Regions from separate parts of the Moryella indoligenes genome, predicted to be linked through region 2. Evidence: predicted binding sites of a transcription regulator. Region 2 holds the regulator's gene; the other holds the start of a gene.
What was found. Region 2 encodes NrdR, which represses ribonucleotide reductase genes. Its sites were predicted from a motif close to CACAANATNTTGTG; they were not measured.
Positions count from the first base shown of each region.

Region 1: nrdD (anaerobic ribonucleoside-triphosphate reductase) is a predicted target of NrdR. The motif match lies at 5,746-5,759, and genes of this name have one in related genera.

Region 1 is NZ_JAUSTO010000011.1:25,680-33,004, reverse strand. Features, by position in the region: gene J2S20_RS08735 (N-acetylmuramoyl-L-alanine amidase family protein) at 1-377, opposite strand, end outside; gene eno (phosphopyruvate hydratase) at 606-1,898, opposite strand; gene J2S20_RS08725 (EamA family transporter) at 2,176-2,604, shown strand; gene nrdG (anaerobic ribonucleoside-triphosphate reductase activating protein) at 2,611-3,159, opposite strand; gene nrdD (anaerobic ribonucleoside-triphosphate reductase) at 3,330-5,561, opposite strand; gene J2S20_RS08710 (sensor histidine kinase) at 5,862-7,325, opposite strand, start outside.
Region 2 is NZ_JAUSTO010000003.1:64,914-72,238, reverse strand. Features, by position in the region: gene coaBC (bifunctional phosphopantothenoylcysteine decarboxylase/phosphopantothenate--cysteine ligase CoaBC) at 1-36, shown strand, start outside; gene J2S20_RS03110 (peptide chain release factor 3) at 121-1,716, shown strand; gene J2S20_RS03105 (DUF1858 domain-containing protein) at 1,731-1,958, shown strand; gene nrdR (transcriptional regulator NrdR) at 2,033-2,497, shown strand; gene J2S20_RS03095 (YqeG family HAD IIIA-type phosphatase) at 2,494-3,009, shown strand; gene J2S20_RS03090 (shikimate dehydrogenase family protein) at 3,006-3,884, shown strand; gene efp (elongation factor P) at 4,079-4,636, shown strand; gene argS (arginine--tRNA ligase) at 4,803-6,569, shown strand; gene J2S20_RS03075 (DMT family transporter) at 6,574-7,325, shown strand, end outside.

The DNA.
Region 1 (7,325 bases), on a different contig from region 2:
TTCAGATATCCGTTCCCCTTCACAGAGAAGCTGACCGTCACCTGCTCTGCAGCCTCCTCTGTCACATCACCATCGCCCCTAATAGACTCCGCAGCCAATGCGCCGCCTCTCTCTCGCCTCTGCCTGCTCTCTGCATTTGCAGCACTGGCAATCTCAAAAGACTCCTCTGCCGCCTCGTCTTCTCCGTCCGGAATCAGTGCCGCACCAGAGACTGCCGCATCAAAATCCGGCATTTCTGCCTGTGCTTCCTCTGATGAGACAGTCCGATTCCCTGCCCCCGTTCCCGCTGCAAAGACGGGCGCGACCACGGACGTGCTCAGCATGGACGTCGCGAGGCAGCCGCACAGCAGCTTAGATAAAACATTTCTTAACTTCATACCTTACTCCCCTCTTTATTTTCTTTTGCTTACTTTCATTAGAAAAAGCTAACCAAGGGATTTGAGTTAGCTCTGCCTAATCAAATATTAACACATCTGTCGGAAAACGCAAGTTCCATTTATAAAAAGGGGGTTTTCCTGTATGACAAATAAAGGCAGGAGCTCCTGTGTGAAGTTCCTGCCTCTGTCTGTTTCATTTCCTGTCAAAGCTCTGCTGTGTGCCGCCTCTTATCTGTTGAACGCACCCTTGCCCGGATATACCGCAGCTGTGCCCAGCTCCTCCTCGATCCGGAGCAGCTGATTGTACTTCGCAACTCTCTCGCTGCGGCTCGGCGCGCCAGTCTTGATCTGGCAGGTGTTCAGTGCAACTGCGAGATCGGCAATTGTGGTGTCCTCCGTCTCACCGGAGCGGTGAGAGGAGATCGCGGTATAGCCCGCCTTGTGCGCCATCTTGATCGCCTCAAGCGTCTCGGAGACAGAGCCGATCTGGTTCAGCTTGATGAGGATGGAGTTTCCGCAGCCGAGCTCAATGCCCTTCGCGAGACGCTTCGTATTGGTGACAAAGAGATCGTCTCCGACGAGCTGCACCTTGTCGCCGAGCTCCGCAGTCATCTTCTTCCAGCCTTCCCAGTCCTCCTCATCGAGACCATCCTCGATGGACCAGATCGGGTACTTCTCAATCAGCTTCTTCCAGTGTGCAATGAGCTCGTCGGAGCTGAAGTCTCTGCCGGACTTCGGCTGATGATAGAAGCCGATGCCCTTCTCGCTCTTCCACTCACTGGATGCCGCATCCATGGCAAGCACAAAATCCTCGCCCGGCTTATAGCCTGCGTTGCGGATCGCCGCGAGAATGTGCTCGATGGTGTCCTCGTCGTCCTTTAAGTTCGGTGCAAAGCCACCCTCATCACCGACAGCCGTGGTATTGCCCTCGTCCTTCAGAATCTTCTGAAGCGCATGGAATACCTCGGTGCACCAGCGCAGCCCCTCGCGGAAGGAAGGAGCGCCGACCGGCATGATCATAAACTCCTGCGTGTCAACAGAGTTGGTCGCATGAGCGCCGCCGTTTAAGATATTCATCATCGGAACCGGAAGACGATTCGCATTCGCTCCGCCGAGGAAGCGGTACAGCGGGGTGCCAAGCGCCTCTGCCGCTGCCTTTGCACTCGCGATGGATACAGCGAGAATCGCGTTTGCGCCCAGCTTCGACTTGTTGTCCGTGCCGTCTGCCTTCAGCATGGCAGCATCAACCGCATAGACATTCTGCGGATCCATCCCCCTGATCGCATCACTGATCACGGTATTAATATTCTGGACAGCCGAAGCGACGCCCTTTCCTCCGAACTTTGTCTTGTCGCCGTCTCTCAGCTCAATCGCCTCAAACTCGCCGGTGGAAGCTCCGCTCGGCGCCGCGCCTCTTCCGACCGTGCCGTCCGTCAGAATGACCTCTGCCTCAACCGTGGGATTTCCGCGGGAATCAATAATTTCACGACCTATGACCTTTTCGATTTCCAGATGCTTCATGCTTATCCTCCATTGCTTTCTTTGCTGAACTTCTCCGTGAGCAGCTCTGTCTGCACGCGGTATTTACCTGATTCCAGGCTCTGAGTCTCAGTGGCTTTGTTAATTCTATCACAGTATAGCACAATCCCGCGCATTGTAAAATTATTTCTGAAATTTGACCGGCAAATCTGCACTGTGTTATAATCGCCGGATAAGCATCCTTACTGCACACGTCTTATCAGGGCAGACAGCAAAGCTGCCCGGCAGTTGTTTTTCTTAATTCTATCGCGGAGGCCTTATGCTCACATACTACGGTCCGATTGCACTGATTGTTCTCTCCAATATCGTCTACCATGTCTGTTCCAAGTCTACACCGGAAAATATCAATCCGCTTGCGGCGCTCATTGTGACCTATCTCGTGAGTGCGACTGCCTCTCTGCTGCTCTACTTTGGCCTGAACCGCGGCGGTGATCTCCTGCACGAATACCACGCGCTGAACTGGACCAGCCTGGCACTCGGCGTCTCTCTGGTCGGACTGGAGGCCGGAACCATCTATATGTACAAGGTCGGCTGGAATGTGAGCTCCGGCGAGCTGGTGTATGCCTCCATACTCGCGGTTGTGCTGGTTCTGATCGGCGTCCTCTTCTACCACGAGGCAATCACTCCGAAAAAAATCATGGGTATTCTGGTCTGCATGGTCGGTCTGTATCTTATCAACAGCAACTGAGCGGAGTCACTCCCCGGGTCTTTTCTTTTCTCCGTATCCGGAGAGCACCGGCTTCCCCTGCTTCAGACTCTCCTGTACGTCGATGACGCGCTGGTTGCTGCTGCCGCGGAAGCGTAGGCTCAGATCCTTTTTTGTCCTGTCGAACTCTCCATCCACAAGTATATCTGTCATCTCAAGTATCGCCGCCGTGTCCGAGCTGTGACAGCGGCGATTTGTTTCGTCATTCAGCTCTTCCCAGGTGTAGCCGGAGTAGATCCAGACCGTGGAGTGCGGACTCTCCCGCTTCACCCGCTCCAGAAAGGGCCGCAGCACCGCCTGATTGGAGAGCTCCATGGGCTCCCCGCCGAGCAGAGAGAGCCCGTCAATATAGGAGGGCTTCAGGTTCTCAATGATATCATCCTCCGCCACCCGATCAAAGGGCAGCCCATACTGAAAGTCCCAGGTTTCCTGATTGAAGCACTCCGCGCAGTGATGCGTGCAGCCACTCACAAACAGAGAGATGCGGCAGCCGATGCCATTTGCCATATCTGCGTAAAACACCTGACCATAATTCATATTCTGCTCCTCTTTTCCTTATTCTCTCACAGAGCAGAAAGTTCACTGCCTTCCTGGGAACCCTGTAAGAAATCCCGGAAAGGTTTTCTATAGGATTAAAGAAGAGACCGCTCTCGCGGCCTCCTCTTCCCTCTGCCTTCCGAATCCAAAACAGAGCTCCGGGCAGGCTCTTATTCCGCGGTACTCTTGCAGCCGACCGAGAGCTTCGGGCTGGACACATGAAGCACTCTGTCCCGGATCTCCTGCGTTCTGCCCTGATTCCAGAACTGCGTCCCAATGTAGCCGCAGGTGCGTCTCGCGACAAACATCTTCTCCTGATCGTGGTTTCCGCAGTTCGGGCACTCCCAGATCAGCTTGCCGTTCTCGTTCTCACGGATCTTAATCTCCCCGTCGTAGCCGCAGACCTGGCAGTAATCGCTCTTTGTGTTCAGCTCAGCGTACATGATGTTGTCGTAGATATAGCGCATCACAGAGAGGACAGCCGGAATATTGTTCTGCATATTCGGAACCTCGACATAGCTGATCGCGCCGCCCGGAGAGAGCTTCTGGAACTCCGCCTCAAAGTTCAGCTTCTTGAAGGCGTCGATCTTCTCTGTGACGTGGACGTGATAGCTGTTTGTGATGTAATTCTTATCCGTGACATTCTTGATGATGCCGAAGCGCTTCTGCAGGCACTTTGCAAACTTGTAGGTGGTGGACTCCATCGGCGTCCCGTAGAGAGAATAGCTGATGCGCTCCGCAGCTCTCCACTCCGCACACTTGTCGTTCAGCCGCTTCATGACCGCCAGCGCGAAGGGCTTCGCCTCCGGATCCGTGTGACTCTTTCCGGTCATGCGCATGCACATCTCATAGAGTCCCGCATAGCCGAGAGAGATCGTCGAGTAGTTGTCAAAAAGCAGCCTGTCGATGGTCTCACCCTTCTTGAGGCGCGCCAGCGCGCCGTGCTGCCAGAGTATGGGAGCGACATCGGAGACAGTTCCCATGAGGCGCTCATGGCGGCAGCGCAGGGCTCTGTGGCAGAGCTCCAGGCGCTCGTCCAGTATCTTCCAGAACTTGTCCATATCTCCGTAGGAGGAGCAGGCGACGTCCACGAGGTTGATGGTGACAACACCCTGATTGAAGCGCCCGTAATACTTGTGCGCTCCGTTCTCACCGAGGCCCCTGTCGTCCGGGGTGAGGAAGGAGCGGCAGCCCATGCAGGGATACACATCGCCGTTTTTATATTCCTTCATCTTCTTCGCGGAGATATAGTCCGGAACCAAGCGCCTTGCGGTGCACTCCGCGGCGAGCTCCGTGAGACTCCAGTAGGGTGCGTCCTCTGTGATATTATCCTCATCCAGTACATAGATGAGCTTCGGGAAAGCCGGGGTGATCCAGACTCCCTTTTCATTCTTCACGCCGCGCATTCTCTGTAACAGAACCTCACGGATGATGGCGGCAAGGTCATCTCTGGTTCTTCCCTCCGGCACCTCGTCAAGATACATGAACATTGTGACAAAGGGCGCCTGCCCGTTGCAGGTCATAAGCGTGATGAGCTGATACTGAATTGTCTGAATTCCGCTGCGGATTTCCTCTGCGAGACGGCGCTCCACAATCTTCGAGATAATCGCATCATCCGTGGACTCCCCGCAGAGCTCCCGCTCCTCCAGCACTGCCTTGCGGATCTTCTGACGGCTCACGTCCACAAAGGGCGCGAGATGCGAGAGTGTGAAGGACTGACCGCCGTACTGATTGGAAGCGACCTGCGCCACAATCTGCGTGGTGACATTGCAGGCAGTGAAAAAGCTGTGCGGACGCTCAATCAGAGTCTCACTGATGACCGTTCCGTTCTGCAGCATATCCTCCAGATTGATGAGATCGCAGTTGTGCTCCCGCTGCGCATAGTAGTCGGAATCGTGAAAGTGGATGATGCCCTGCTCATGCGCGGAGACGATCTCCTGCGGCAGCAGAATTCGCTTTGTGAGGTCCTTGGATACCTCGCCCGCCATGTAGTCGCGCTGCGTGGAATTGATGACCGGATTCTTGTTGGAATTCTCCTGCTTGACCTCCTCATTTGCCTGATCAATCAGCGAGAGTATTCCCTCATCTGTCGTATTCGCCTTTCTGGCGAGGTTCCGCCTGTAGCGATAGCGGATATACTTCTGCGCGACCTCAAAGCCGCGCATCTCCATGATGCCCGTCTCGACCATCTCCTGAATGTCCTCGACATTGACCGCGTGCGTAGTTCTTGCCACCTCACCCGCAATCTTGTCTGCGATGGCCTGAATCTGATAGACATTCAGCTGATGAATGCGATCCACCTCCTTATTGGCGGCATCAATCGCATTGACAATCTTCATCACATCAAAGCTTACTTCCTGACCGTTTCTCTTGATGACATTGGTTTTTACGCTTGTCTCCATTGCTCTCCCCCTGTCCTGCGCCAAAGGAGCTCCCTTCAGCGAAGCCGACCTGCTCTAGATACTAAATATAGTGTATACCTCCCTGCAGAGGCCTTATATTTTGTGCTTCCTCATCATACCGCAGTTGTCATAAAATAGAAATAGGCATTTTTCTACAAACTTCCAGGCTATTTTTCTCTGTTTCTACCATATGTAGTGATTGTTTGTTTTTGTGGAACTATATATGTGGTATGCGGCAGGTCTCAGTATAGCACAGAGGAAAGGGGAAAACGAGGGTAATAATGACCAAATTCCGCAGGCTCAATGCTGCGGATTGTGATTGCCGGCCTCTGACTTCACAGCCTCCAGCTCAACAAAGAAGCGCACACCTCCCGGACAGTTTTCAACACCATAGGGCATCCCGTGCGCCTCCATGATCGCCTTTACAATGGAGAGCCCGATCCCGCTTCCTCCATATGTGCGGGAATGCGCCTTATCAACCTTGTAGAACTTATCCCAGAGGTGGGGGAGATCCTCCTCCGGGATGCTGCTGCCTGTGTTGTATACAGCCAGGCGGATACGCTCCCCGCGGGGCTCCACAGAGACAGCTATGCTTCCGCCCTCATTTACGTGGTGCAGCGCATTGCTTATATAATTTGTCAGCACCTCCTCGATCTTAAATTCATCCGCATTTACCAGCACCGGGACGCGCAGCTCCTGCTCCCCTGAGACGGCATTGACAAAAGAAGCCCTGACCGAAGCGCCCTGATTCTCCGCCATCATTTTTGTGGCGTGAAGCACGCCGCGCACCAGCTCCGTCAGATCGAAATTCTCTCTGGAGAGCTCCGGGGCACCGGATTCCAGCTTGGAGAGCGTGAGCAGCTGCTTCACAAGACTGTTCATCTTGCCCGCCTCATCAATGATGACATTCAGATAATATCTTCTGTTCTCCGGATCCTCGCAGACTCCGTCGTCCAGGCCCTCCGCATAGCCCTGAATCAGCGCAATCGGCGTCTTCAGCTCGTGCGAGACATTGGCAATAAAGGCCTTCCGCATCTCATCGATTTCCTCCTTGCGGCGGATATCCTCCTGCAGCTCTGCATTGGCCTCCTTCAGCTTTCGTATGGTCTCCTCAAGCTTCTCTGCCATTGCATTCATATTGCTGCCGAGCACGCCGATCTCATCCCTGCTCTTCCCGCAGTAGCGCTCGCTGAAATCCAGTCCGCCCATCTTCTTCGAGAGCGCCGCAAGGCGCTGGATGGGCCGCGTGATCTGCCGCGTCATAAAGAAGACCATCAGAGCACCCACCAGAAGTATGAGCAGCCCGATGTAACCCAGGAAGCGATTGGCCAGAATCACACTCTCCTTCAGATTGGAGACCGGCGTCGTCATGAGCAGCATGGTCTGGTTGTCGCCACAGTACGCAAAGCAGTCGATATTGACCGCATCGCTCTCATCGTCATAGGCGCTGATGATCGTGTAGTTCTCCGTCTGCGCCAGCACGGCGGTCTGTGTGCGGAAGCTTCCGTTGAACAGGTACTTCTGCGCGCGGCGGAACAGATAGCTTCTGCCCCGCTCGGTGGATTGCAGCAGACTGGAATCCGCGGAATCCATCACCGCGATCGTAATATTATAGATATCGGAATATGCGTTCAGAATCTGCGAAATGCGTGTGCTCCTGTTGCCGTTCCGCATGACTTCCGTATTAATGCTCGCGTATGCCCGCTCGATATCCTTCACCTTCTGTGCCCGGTAAAAGCCCTCAAGCCCCCAGGTGTTCAGAAT
Region 2 (7,325 bases):
GACCGGATACTGGACTGCATGGCAGGAAAGCACTGAGCGGCGCGGAGCATCGACCGCGTAGTTTTTTAAGATGACTATATATGAGATTCAGACACAGAGGGATCGGAAAGCAGGCATAACGTGGCAAGCAATTTTAATGAGATCAGCAAGCGGCGCACCTTCGCCATCATCAGTCACCCGGATGCGGGCAAGACGACGCTCACGGAGAAACTGTTGCTCTACGGAGGGGCGATCAATCTCGCGGGCTCCGTAAAGGGCAAGAAGACCGCAAAATTTGCGGTCAGTGACTGGATGGACATTGAGAAGGAGAGAGGCATCTCTGTCACCTCCTCGGTGCTGCAGTTCAGTTATGAGGGGTATTGCATCAATATTCTGGACACGCCGGGACATCAGGACTTCTCGGAGGATACCTACCGAACGCTGATGGCGGCGGATTCTGCGGTTATGGTGATCGACGCGGGCAAGGGTGTCGAGGCACAGACCCGGAAGCTCTTCAAGGTCTGCACCCTGCGGCACATTCCGATCTTTACCTTTATCAACAAGATGGACCGCGAGGCGCGGGATCCCTTTGAGCTCATGGACGAGATCGAGGAGCTGCTCGGTATTCGCACCTGTCCCGTGAACTGGCCCATCGGCTGCGGAAAGAATTTCAAGGGGGTCTATGACCGCAGACAGCGGGAGATCACCTCCTTCCATGCGTCACATGCGGGGATGCAGGAGATCGCGACGGAGAGCTGGTCTGTGGACGCACCGGAGCTCGGACAGAGAATCGGCGAGGACTATAAGGCTCAGCTCATGGAGGAGATCGAGCTGCTGGACGGCGCAAGCGACGAGCTGGATATGGAGCGCGTCGGCAGAGGAGATCTGACTCCGGTGTTCTTCGGCTCTGCACTTACAAACTTCGGCGTTGAGACCTTTCTGGAGCACTTCCTGAAGATGACCTCTGCGCCGCTTGGCAGAAGGACGAAGCAGGGGGAGGTGCAGCCGATGCGAGACGATTTCTTCTCCGCCTTTGTCTTTAAGATCCAGGCCAATATGAACCGGGCGCACCGCGACCGCATTGCCTTCATGCGCATCTGTTCCGGCGAGTACGATGCCGGAATGGAGGTGACACATGTGCAGGGCGGCAGAAAGATCAGACTGAACCAGTCCACGCAGATGATGGCGGATGAGAGGAAGATCGTCGAGAGGGCCTATGCGGGAGATATCATCGGCGTCTTCGATCCGGGTATCTTTGCGATCGGAGACACGCTGACCGATGCGCGGGAGACAGTTGAGTTCGAGGGGATTCCGACCTTTGCGCCGGAGCACTTCGCGCGGCTGCGTCAGGTAGACACCATGAAGCGGAAGCAGTTCACAAAGGGAGTCTATCAGATTGCGCAGGAGGGAGCCATCCAGATCTTTCAGGAGCGGAATACCGGAATGGAGGAGATCATCGTGGGGGCGGTCGGCGTGCTGCAGTTTGATGTGCTGACGCACCGCCTGAAGCAGGAGTACAATGTCGAGGTGCGTCTGGATCAGCTGCCCTATGAATATATCCGCTGGATCGAGAATCCGCAGGAGGTCGATCCGGATCGTATTCAGGGTACAAGCGATATGAAGCTCATACAGAACCTGAAGGGCGACCCGCTGCTTCTCTTCAGTCATGAGTGGAGCGTGCGTATGGTTGAGGACAGAAATCCGGGACTGAAGCTCTCGGAATTCGGCAGAAATTAGAGAGGGAGCGCTGTATGGACGAATTTATGGAGCTTGAGGAGGGCCCGGTGAGCGGGGATGATCTGATCGCTGAGCTGCCGAATCTGTATCCGGAGACAGTGGATTTTCTGAACAGCCTCGGGATGCACTGTATCGGCTGCGCCGCCTCACAGTATGAGACGGTGCGAGAGGCCTGCCGCGTGCATGGTCTGCATCCGGGCAAGGTAGTACGGGAGCTGAACCGCATCATCACGGGCGGCTGAGAAAGAGCTGCGGGGATCTCTTCCCGGGGCAGCGAGGTCATAGTAAGGAGCACAGGAGCTGACAGGAGGTTTGTATGAAATGCCCATTCTGTAACGCTGCGGACACAAGAGTCATTGATTCAAGGCCGGCGGACGACAACGCATCCATACGTCGGAGAAGACAGTGCGAGAGCTGCGGAAAGCGCTTCACTACCTATGAGAAGCTGGAGACCATGCCTCTCATGATCATCAAGAAGGACAATTCGAGGGAAGCCTATGACAGGGCGAAGATCGAGGCGGGCATCATCCGCTCCTGTCACAAGCGCCCGGTGTCCTCGCTCCAGATCAGTGCGATCACAGATGCGATTGAGACGGCGCTCTTTAACCGTGAGGAGCGGGAGCTTCCATCCTCTGTGATCGGGGAGATGGTCATGGACAAGCTGAAGGATCTGGATCCTGTGGCCTATGTCCGCTTTGCCTCGGTCTATCGGGAGTTCAAGGATGTGAACACCTTCATGGCGGAGCTCGCAAAGCTCCTGCAGCATCAGGAGCAGTCATGAATCCCTTCTTTCCGGAGCGAAGCTTTGAGAGCGTATATGCGCTGCCCTTTGCAGAGCTCTATGAGGAGGGACTTCGCGGCATTGTCTTTGATATCGATAATACGCTGGTTCCGCCGGATGCCCCGGCGGATGAGCGGAGCAGGGAGCTCGTTAGACGGTTGAGAGCGCTTGGTTTTCGCATATGCCTCGTGTCGAATAACCGGGGGCCGCGGGTGCAAAGCTTCGCGGAGGAATTGGGACTGCCCTTTGTGGCGAAGGCTCTGAAGCCCCGGCGCTATGGTTATCGCCGCGCGATGCGCATCATGAGGACGCGTCCGGAGGAGACGGTCTCTGTCGGCGATCAGCTCTTCACGGATATCTGGGGGGCCAATCGCACAGGGATGCACAGCGTACTGGTTGCGCCGATGGAGCGGAGAGAGGAGTTGCAGATCCGGTTTAAGCGGCTCATTGAGCGCCCCTTTCTTCATGCCTACAGGAGGGCGGAGCAGAGGAGAGGAGGAACACGCGGATGATGTCGGCAAACACGCTGGTCTGCGGTCTGATTGCAAATCCCATCGGACACAGTCTGTCACCACTCCTGCATAATACGCTCGCGGAGCGTATGGGGGTGGATCTCGCCTACCTTCCCTTTCCGGTCAGGGAGGCAGAGCGCCTTGGAGAGGCCGTACACGGCGCGTATGCGCTGGGAATACGGGGACTGAATGTGACTGTGCCCTATAAGATGGCAGTGCTCCCCTTCCTCTGCGGACTGGACAGAGCGGCAGAACAGATCGGTGCGGTGAATACGCTGCTGCGGACAGATCAGGGATATCTTGGCTGCAATACGGATCTTCCCGGCATGGAGCGCCTTCTGAAGCGGGAGGGCATCTCGCTCAGGGGAGAGCCGGTGCTCCTGCTCGGGGCAGGCGGCGCGGCGCGGGCCATTGCTGTCATGGCGGCCTTGCACGGCGCCTCAGAGCTCACCGTACTGAACAGGAGCGCGGAGCGGGCTGAACAGTTTGTCTCAGAGCTTCAATCCCGTTTTCCGGGCACCTGCTTTACGGCAGCCGGGCTTGACGGCTGGCGGGAGCTTTCCCGGCAGGACTATATTGCCTTTCAGTGCAGCAGTGTCGGAATGTATCCGTACACGGAAAAAAGCCTTATTCCGGAGACGGACTTTTATCATAAGCTCCGCTGCGGCGTGGATCTGATCTACACACCCTCAGAGACAGAGTTCATGCGGCGTCTCTCGGCAGCAGGGAGGGAGGCCCTTGGCGGTCTTGATATGCTGCTGTATCAGGGCGTGCTCTCCTTTGAGCTGTGGACAGGGCGCTCTGTGCCGGAAGCGCTCTGCGCGGAGCTTCGCGCCTGTCTTCAGAGGGAGCTCTCGCGGCGGGAGAGGGAGTAAAACAAAGAGCCGTATCGCCTGTACTCCGTAAAAATCTTTCCTGCTGGATGCAAAACGCCAGAAAGGGCTTGCCTCCGCTCCCGCTATACTGTAAAATAGCTGTGAAAAAATGGCAAAAATACAAAGAATAACTTCAAGCAGAGAAATGATGGTGTTTCTGTGCCTGATTATGTAAAACAAGGAGGAGTTATCTTATGGTTTCAGCAGGTGATTTCAGAAACGGCATCACACTGGAGATTGAGGGTGCGGTGTATCAGATTGTTGAGTTTCAGCACGTAAAGCCGGGAAAGGGCGCTGCCTTTGTCCGCACAAAGATCAGAAACGTCATGTCCGGTGCTGTGACGGAGCGCACCTTCCGTCCGACAGAGAAGTTCCCGACTGCAAGAATCGATCGCGTCGAGATGCAGTACCTGTATGCAGACGGAGATATGTTCAACTTCATGAACACCGAGACCTACGACCAGATTTCCCTGAACAAGGATCTCATCGGCGACACGCTGAAGTTCGTCAAGGAGAATGATATGGTCAAGGTTGTCTCCTACAACGGCAATGTCTTTTCCGTTGAGCCGCCGCTTTTTGTTGAGCTGGAGATCACGGATACGGAGCCGGGCTTTGCAGGAAATACCGCGACCGGTGCGCAGAAGCCTGCTACGGTCGAGACCGGTGCGCAGATCTCTGTTCCGCTCTTTATCGGAATCGGAGACAAGGTGAAGATCGACACACGCACAGGAGAGTATCTCGGAAGAGCGTAATTGTCCGACTGAAATTGCCGGGGCAGCCCCTGTTTATGGGACTGCCTCTTATTTGTCCCGGGCGTGAGCTGTATCAATCCGGGAGAAGCATCCTGTTTCCGGAGCCCCGGGAGGAGAGATTTCGGTTCTGTCTCAGGTGAGAGCAGATGAGAAGGAGAGTAGTGAGATGGAGACAATACTTGAACAGATGAATGCTGCAGTTCAGAATGCATTTTCTGACTGCGGATTTGAGAATGATTATGCCAAGGTACAGGTATCAAACCGCCCGGATCTCTGCGAGTATCAGTGCAACAGCGCCATGGCGGTTGCGAAGCGGGCAGGGAAGAAACCGATCGATGTTGCAACGCAGGTCGCGGCGGAGCTTGAGAAGAGCGGACTCTTCTCAGAGGTCAGCGCTGTGATGCCGGGCTTTATCAACCTGAAGCTGAGACCGGAGCTCCTGTGCAGGAGCGTTCAGCTCATGGCAGAGGATCCGAAGTGCGGGGCGAGAATGGACTCAGAGCGCACCATCATGGTGGATTACGGCGGAGCAAATGTCGCAAAGCCGCTGCATGTCGGACATCTTCGCTCTGCCATCATCGGAGAGGCGCTGAAACGTATGGGCGCCTTTTTCGGGAACCGCATGATCGGCGATGTGCACCTCGGCGACTGGGGGCTCCAGATGGGACTCATCATTGAGGAGCTGAGGCTCAGGAAACCGGAGCTCCCGTACTTTGATCCGGCATTTCAGGGGACTTATCCCTCTGAGCCGCCCTTTACCATAGGCGATCTGGAGGAGATCTATCCGACTGCCTCGAAGCGCGCAAAGGAGGATGCCGCCTTTGCTGAGAAGGCACACGAGGCGACTCTCATGCTGCAGAGCGGCGCGCCCGCTTACCGCGCGCTCTGGAAGCACATTCTCTCTGTCTCCGTGAGAGATCTTGAAAAAAACTACAGCGCGCTGAATGTCTCCTTTGAGCTGTGGAAGGGAGAGTCGGACGCACAGCCCTTTATTCCGGGACTGTTGAAGGAGCTGGAGGAGAGCGGTGTGGCCCGTATGTCCGAGGGCGCTCTGGTGGTCGACATCGCCGAGCCGGATGACTCGAAGGAACTTCCTCCCTGTATAGTCCGAAAGTCAGACGGTGCGGCGCTCTATGCGACCAGCGATCTCGCGACGCTGATCGACAGAGAGCAGAGCTACGGGCCGGATCTCTATATCTATATTGCGGACAAGCGTCAGGAGCTGCACTACACGCAGTTCTTCCGCGTGGCGCGAAGAGCCGGCATCATCCCGCCGGAGCATGAGCTGAAATATATCGGCTTCGGAACCATGAACGGTAAGGACGGAAAGCCCTTTAAGACGAGGGACGGCGGCGTGATGCGTCTTGAGACCCTGATAAAGGAGATACGCGAGGCAGTCTATCAGAGAATTGCTGAAAATCCGGATATTCCGGAGGAGGAGGCGAGGGAGACCTCCCGCATTGTGGCGCTCGCAGCATTGAAGTACGGAGATCTCTCAAATCAGGCTGCGAAGGATTATGTATTCGATATTGAGCGCTTTGCCTCCTTTGAGGGCAACACCGGACCTTACATTTTATATACGGCGGTGCGCATCAAGTCGATTTTAAAGAAATATCTCGCGGCGGGCGGCACAGCAGTGAGGCCTTCAGACCTGAGGGCTGCGGAGAGTCCGGTAGAAAAAGCACTCTTTCTGGAGCTCGCACGCTATGCAGAAACGGTTGAGGGGGCATGGAAGGAGCTGGCGCCGCACCGCATCTGCCAGTATCTGTACACAGTGGCGAACAGCTTCAATTCCTTCTATCACGAGGTGCGTATTCTTGCGGAGGAGAATGAGGAGAAGAAGCGCGCTTATCTTGCGCTGATTCAGAGCACAGAGGCCGTTCTGGAGAGCTGCCTCACAATGCTTGGCATGGAAGTACCGGAAAGGATGTAAGCGAATGCGTCAGAGTCCAGCACAGAAAAATCAGGGAGTCCTGATCCTGCTTCTCACAGCTTTCATCTGGGGGCTCGCCTTTGTGGCACAGTCCGTGGCGATGGATCATATCGGCCCGATGAGCTTCTGCGCTGCCCGTTTCTTTCTGAGCGGCTTTGTCTTGATTCCTGTGATCTGGCTGCGGCGGCACATGGGCTGGGATGAATTGAGAAGCAGCGGAAGAGGAAGGCGCGCAGCTCTTCGAAGAGAAGGTATGATTGGCGGTCTGATCTGCGGTGTGTTTTTATTCTTTGCGGCAGCAGTTCAGCAGATTGGTGTCAAATATACGACGGCGGGGAAGGCCGGCTTTCTCACGGCGCTCTATATCATAGTTGTGCCGATTTACAGCATCGCGCTCGGAAGGCGTCCGGCGCGTAAGGTAGGAGTTGCGGCTGTGATCGCCATGGTCGGAATGTATCTGCTCTGTATTGAGGGGCGCCTCGGACTGTCAAAGGGAGATGCCTACTGCCTGCTCTGTGCGCTGCTTTTTCCCTTTCAAATACTGGCTCTGGATTACTATGTGCAGCGGACGGATGCGGTCTTCCTTTCCTGTCTTGAGTTTTTGACGGTTGGGTTTCTTTCCCTCGTCTTTGCCCTGCTCTTTGAGACGGCAGATATCGCTTCTCTGCGGGCGGCTCTGATTCCGATCCTCTATGCAGGAGTTCTGAGCGGTGCCGTCGGCTACACCCTGCAGGGGGTGGGGCAGCAAAAGCTTCA